2 linked regions of the Bosea vaviloviae genome follow. The protein of the gene in region 1 interacts with the protein of each later gene in a pairwise test. Links are inferred from orthologs where the notes say so. Each region holds a gene or a part of one and is shown on either strand. Other genes may lie near its edges.

Evidence for each region.
Region 2: the proteins of recO (region 1) and ssb interact in binary tests that used the Escherichia coli proteins (3 or more experiments, as listed by UniProt). The link is inferred for Bosea vaviloviae from one-to-one orthologs.

What each region holds. Positions count from the first base shown.
Region 1 is NZ_CP017147.1:3,644,530-3,647,664, forward strand. Bases 121-2,940 are described here. They hold recO (DNA repair protein RecO), read left to right. Parts: upstream 121-1,076; coding sequence 1,077-1,805; downstream 1,806-2,940. Other genes in these bases: BHK69_RS16770 (SDR family oxidoreductase), read right to left, coding at 124-882; parC (DNA topoisomerase IV subunit A), read left to right, coding at 1,980-2,940. In the rest of the region: more of parC, read left to right, coding at 2,941-3,135. UniProt on the Escherichia coli protein: Involved in DNA repair and RecF pathway recombination.
Region 2 is NZ_CP017147.1:4,798,650-4,801,945, reverse strand. The notes cover bases 189-3,169. They hold ssb (single-stranded DNA-binding protein), read left to right. Parts: upstream 189-1,398; coding sequence 1,399-1,941; downstream 1,942-3,169. Other genes in these bases: BHK69_RS21980 (ABC transporter substrate-binding protein), read left to right, coding at 2,151-3,169; BHK69_RS21990 (FAD-binding oxidoreductase), read left to right, coding at 189-1,198. In the rest of the region: more of BHK69_RS21990, read left to right, coding at 1-188; more of BHK69_RS21980, read left to right, coding at 3,170-3,296. UniProt on the Escherichia coli protein: Plays an important role in DNA replication, recombination and repair. Binds to ssDNA and to an array of partner proteins to recruit them to their sites of action during DNA metabolism. Acts as a sliding platform that migrates on DNA via reptation.

The sequences.
Region 1 (3,135 bases):
ACGTCGAGCTCTGCCACCCCTGGATTGCTTCGTCGCTTTGCTCCTCGCAATGACGGCCTGCGGTCGCGCCGGATGACGGAGCCTCGTTCTTAGCCTTGCCGGTGCTGAGCTGGATGCTCGCTCTCAATGCGCGAAGAAGTGCATGCCGCCATCGACCGGGATGACGGCGCCGGTGATGTAGCGCGCCTGCGGCGAGGCCAGGAAGGCCACGAGATGCCCGATATCCTCGGGCTCGCCGAAATAGCCGGCCGGGATGTTGCGGGCGATGAAGGCCTGGCGGGCTTCCTGCGTGGGGTGCAGCCTGGTGAGGATCTGCTCGCTGTTGATCCGGCCGGGCGGGATCGTGTTGATGGTGACGCCCTCGGCGGCGACATCGCAGGACAGCCCCTTCGCCCAGAGATGCAGCGCGGCCTTGGCCGCGCTCGCCGCGTTCAGGCTGCGCGGCTCCATCGAGCCGCTGATGTTGACGATCCGGCCCCAGCGCCGCGCCCGCATCGCCGGCAGCACGGCTTCGGTCAAGCGCCGCGCGGCCGTGAAGTTGAGGGCGAAGGCCTCGTCCCAGGCGGCATCGGCGGCATCGGTCGCGATCGGCCTGGAACCGCCGGCACTGTTGGCCAGAATGTCGATCCGGCCGAGCGCGGCTGTCGCCTCGCTGACGATACGGGCGACATCGCCGGCATCCGTGATATCGCCGAGCACGATCACCGGAGGCCGCCCGCCGGCAGCCGTAATCTCCTGCACCAGCTTTTCCAGGAGCTCGCCGCGCCGCGCCGTCACGGCGACATGGGCGCCTTCCCTGGCGAGCACGCGGGCGATTCCGGCGCCGATGCCCGAGCTTGCCCCGGTGACGAGAGCGGTTCGTGAAGCGAGATCGAGATCCATGATCAATCCTCTAGCTGTGACGGTGGGCGCCATCTGAACATCCGCAATGCCCGACGGGCCGGTGTCGGGCAATTGGCCGGTCATGCGTCGCGGCGCTGGCGTCGAACCCGAGGCGCTAGGGTTGGGCCCTTGTCGTGGCCATTGCGCGTACAGATTTGCTGGAAACTCTCGCGCATCCTGCTCTAACTGCGCCGATGGAATGGACCGACGAAGGTACGATCATCGGGCAGCGCCAGCATGGCGAGAGCTCCGTGATCCTGGAGGTGATGACGCTCGCACATGGCCGCCATCTCGGCCTCGTGCGCGGCGGCCGCTCGTCGAAGGTGCAGGCCTCGCTCCAGCCCGGCAACGCCGTCTCGCTGACCTGGCGGGCGCGGCTCGACGAACATCTCGGCGAGTACAAGGTCGAGCTGCTGAAATCGCATGCGGCGCGATTGATCGAGGCGCCGGTCGCGCTCTACGGGCTGGCGACGGTCGCGGCGCTGCTGCGCCTGCTGCCGGAGCGCGATCCTCATCCGGCGCTGCATGAGGGGCTCGCCGTCCTGATCCAGCATCTCGACGAACCGCGCCTGGCGCCGGCGCTGGTGGTGCGTTTCGAGGTGGCGATGTTGTCGGAGCTGGGATTTGGCCTCGATCTCACGCGCTGCGCCGTGACGGGAGCTATGGACGATCTCAGCCATGTCTCGCCGAAATCCGGCAAGGCGGTCAGCAGCCGGGCGGCCGAGCCCTATCGCGATCGCCTGCTCGCGCTTCCAGCCTTCCTCTGGGAGGGGCAGGGCGCTCGCGCGCCGACTGCGACCGACATCGCGGCGGGCTTCGCGCTGACCGGCTTCTTCCTGCGCCGCCATCTCTACGAGCCGCGCGGGCTGGCCGAGCCGGCCGAGCGGGCGCGACTGGTCGAACTGGCGACGAAAATCCACTGATTTTTCCGCGTTTGTGGGCCTGTGTGCTTGGCGAAGCCTGTACGCAGCCGGCATCGTCGTGCGAAGTGATTCGCGCTGTTTCCCTCAACCCGTATCCTTCGAAACGCCGCTTGCGCGGCTCCTCAGGATGAGGGCTGTGGAATGGACTGCGCCGAGAGTTGGTAAGGTATTCCCATGGGCAAGCCTGTCGAGCCGCCGCCGGAGGATGAATCCGAGCGCATCGATCTGAAGACCGCGCTGGAAGAGCGCTATCTCGCCTATGCGCTCTCCACCATCATGCATCGCGCCCTGCCGGATGCGCGCGACGGTCTGAAGCCGGTCCATCGCCGCATCCTGCACGCCATGCGGCTGCTCCGGCTCGACCCCGGCCAGGTCCACAAGAAATGCGCCCGTATCGTCGGCGACGTCATCGGTAAGTTCCACCCGCATGGCGATCAGTCGGTCTATGACGCGCTGGTGCGTCTCGCCCAGGATTTCGCCCAGCGCTATCCGCTCGTCGATGGGCAGGGCAATTTCGGCAATATCGACGGCGATAACGCCGCCGCCTATCGTTATACCGAAGCGCGCATGACCGAGGTCGCGCGCCTCCTGCTCGACGGCATCGAGGAGGACGCGGTCGACTTCCGCGAGACTTACAACGGGGAGGATGAGGAGCCCATCGTCCTCCCCGCCGCCTTCCCGAATCTGCTCGCCAATGGTTCGCAAGGCATCGCGGTCGGCATGGCGACCTCGATCCCGCCGCACAACGCCGCCGAACTCTGCGACGCCGCGCTCTATCTGATCCAGCACCCGGAAACCTCTTCCGAACAATTGATGACCTTCGTGCAGGGGCCGGATTTCCCGACCGGCGGCATCATCGTCGAGACCCGGGCCTCGATGGCCGAGACCTACCGCACCGGGCGCGGCGCCTTCCGCACCCGGGCGCGCTGGGTCAAGGAGGATCTGGAGCGCGGCGCCTGGCAGGTCGTCGTCACCGAGATTCCCTACATGGTCCAGAAGGGCCGGCTAATCGAGAAGATCGCCGAGCTGCTCAACGACAAGAAGCTGCCTCTGGTCGCCGACCTGCGTGACGAGTCGGCGGAGGACATCCGCGTCGTCATCGAGCCGCGCGCCCGCAATGTCGATCCCAATCTGATGATGGAATCGCTCTTCCGGCTCTCGGAGCTGGAGGCGCGCATCTCGATGAACATGAACGTGCTGACCGGCGGGGTGGTGCCGCGCGTGCTCGGCCTCAATGAGGCCCTGCGCGCCTGGCTCGACCATCGCCGCGAGGTGCTGCTGCGCCGCTCGCGCTTCCGGCTCGGCCAGATCGACAAGCGGCTGGAGATCC
Region 2 (3,296 bases), 1.2 Mb from region 1 along the record:
GACCCCCGTGATCGCCTTCGGCGCGGGCACCTCGTTGGAGGGCCATATCGCGGCCTTGCAGGGCGGGGTGAGCCTCGATCTCTCCGGCATGACGCGGATCCTGGCGATCCGGCCGGAGGATTTCGACGCGACGGTCGAGGCCGGCGTCACCCGCCAGCAACTCGATGCCGCGCTGCGCGATGTCGGGCTGTTCTTCCCGGTCGATCCGGGCGCCGAATGCACGCTGGGCGGAATGGCGGCGACGCGCGCCTCGGGCACCAATGCGGTGCGCTACGGCACGATGCGCGAGAATGTGGTGACGCTTACCGTGGTGATGGCCGATGGGCGCATCATCAAGACCGGCGGGCGGGCGCGCAAATCCTCGGCCGGCTACGATCTGACCCGGCTGTTCGTCGGCTCGGAGGGAACGCTCGGGATCATCACCGAGGTGACGCTGCGCCTGCACCCGTTGCCCGAGGCCGTCTCGGCGCTGGTCTGCTCCTTCGCCACAGTGGCGGGCGCGGTCGAGGCCGTTACGGCGGTGATCCAATGCGCCGTGCCGGTGGCGCGGGTGGAACTGGTCGATGCGCGGGCGATCGCGGCGGTGAACCGGCATTCGAAGCTGGAGCTCGCGGAGACACCGACCCTGTTCTTCGAGCTGCATGGCAGCCCCTCCGAGGTCGAGCAGCAGGCCAGGACGGTGGAGGGGATCGTCGGCGAGCATGGCGCGACGCATCTCGCCTGGGCGACCGACGCGGAAGAGCGGCGCCGGCTCTGGCGCGCCCGGCACAACATCCATTACGCGCTGCAGGCGATGCGCCCGGATGCGCGGATCTGGAGCACCGATGTCTGCGTACCGATCTCGCAGCTCGCGCCCTGCCTTGCGGCAACGCAGGACGACATCGAGGCGGCGAGCTTCTATATCGGCACGGTCGGCCATGTCGGCGACGGCAATTTCCATCTCGGCCTGGTGATCGACCCGAACTCGCCAGCCGAGCTGGCTGAAGCGAAACGCCTGAACGAACGCCTGATCGAGCGCGCCATCGCCTGCGACGGCACCTGCACCGGCGAGCATGGCATCGGTTATGGCAAGGCGCAGTTCATGGAGCGCGAGCATGGCGAGGCGGTCGACGTCATGCGCGCGATCAAGCAGGCGCTCGACCCGCTCGGCATCCTCAATCCTGGCAAGGTCCTGCCCGACAAGCTTCTGCCCGACTAGATCCTGCCGGAGTCGGCCGCACTTCGGAGCTGATCGCGGCAGCTTCGAGCTCCGGCAAAATCGAATCACGAATTCCGGGGACAACCCTGGCGAAGGCTCTTGAACAAAGCAAGAACATCGTTGATAGTGGCGTCACGGATCGGTAGGGTCCGGCTCCGGTCGATGGCCGGTTTCGATGTGCGCAGGAAATGGAGCCTCTCATGGCTGGTAGCGTCAACAAGGTCATTCTGGTCGGCAATCTCGGGCGCGATCCCGAGGTACGGCGTCTCGGCAGCGGCGAACCCGTGGTCAATCTGCGGATCGCGACCTCCGAAACCTGGCGCGACAAGCAGTCGGGCGAGAAGAAGGAGCGCACCGAGTGGCACTCGGTGGTGATCTTCAACGAGAACCTCGCCAAGGTCGCCGAGCAATATCTGAAGAAGGGCTCGAAGATCTATATCGAGGGCCAGCTCCAGACCCGCAAATGGCAGGATCAGTCGGGTGTCGAGAAATACACCACCGAGATCGTGCTGCAGCGCTTCCGTGGTGAACTGACCATCCTCGACAGCCGGGGGCAGGGCGGTTCGGACGAATATGGCGAAGGCAGCGGCGCGATGGAGGATCGCTCGGGCGGCGGCAGCTCCTTTGGCCGGTCGAGCCCGATGGGCGGCGGCGCTGCACCGCGCCAGCCCGCCATGGCGGGTGGCGGCGGCGGTGGCGGCCGTTCATCCTCGACCCATCTCGACGACGATATTCCGTTCTAGGCCGTTCCAGGCTCCGGGCGGCGAGAGAAGTCGGCTTTTCGCTTAGGCAAGCATTCAAAACGGGCGGTTCGGACGAGGTCCGGGCCGCCCTTTTTTGATCGTCTCCCCCGGTGCGGCCGCCGCGCATTGGCATGCCGCTTGCCTGATCCTTGCCGCAGGATAGGCTCTCGCTTGTGCTGCACTTCCGGTTCAGCGAGAGGAGGTCGATCATGCCGACACGGCGTAGGTTTATTCAGCTTGGCGCCGCGGCGCTGGCCTTGCCCGCTCCGAATATCGGGCGTGCGGCCGACAAGAGCGTGCTGAAATTCGTGCCGCAGGCCGATCTCGCCGTGGTCGATCCGATCTGGACGACGGCGACGGTGACGCGCAACCACGCCTTCATGGTCTACGATACGCTGTTTGGGCAGGACGAAACCTACAAGGCCCAGCCGCAAATGGCCGAGGGCGCGGTTGCCGATGCCGACGGCAAGGTCTGGACGATCAAGCTGCGCGACGGTCTCGTCTTTCATGACGGCGCGCGCGTACTGGCCCGCGACTGCGTGGCGAGCCTGAAGCGCTGGGGCAAGCGCGATTCCTTCGGCCAGACGCTGCTGGGTTTGACCGACGAACTCACGGCCGTCGACGACAAGACGCTGCAATTCCGCTTGAAGAAGCCGTTCCCGCTCCTGCCCGATGCGCTCGCCAAGATGACCGCCTTCATGCCGGTGATCATGCCGGAGCGGCTGGCGAACACTGACGCCTTCACCCAGGTCACCGAGGTCATCGGCAGCGGCCCGTTCCGCTTCGTCGCGGCTGAGCGCCAATCGGGCAGCCGTGCCGTCTATGAGAAGTTCGCCGGCTATGTTCCGCGCAGCGGTGGCGTGCCCGGCCGCACCGCCGGGCCCAAGATCGTGAATTTCGACCGGGTCGAATGGCACACGCTGCCCGACCCCGCGACGGCGGCGGCCGCGCTGCAGAGCGGCGAGATCGACTGGGTCGAGCAGCCCTTGCCCGATCTGCTGCCGATGCTGGCGAAGAATCCCGCAATCGAGGTCGTGATCAAGGAGACGACTGGTGCGGTTGCGATCATGCGGATGAACCACCTGCATCCGCCCTTCGACAATCCGGCGATCCGCCGCGCGATCCTGCTGGCGATCGACCAGTCCGAGTTCATGGAAGCGGTCGGCGGACCCGACAAGAGCCTGTGGCGCCCTGGCGTCGGCGTCTTCCCGCCGGGCACGCCACTGGCGAGCGATGCCGGCATGGAGGTGCTCAACGGCCCGCGCGACCCGGCTAAGGTCAAGCAGGCGCTGGCGGCGGCCGGCTATAATGGCGAGAAGGTTGTGCTGCTCGGCGTCACCGACCTCGCCAATCTC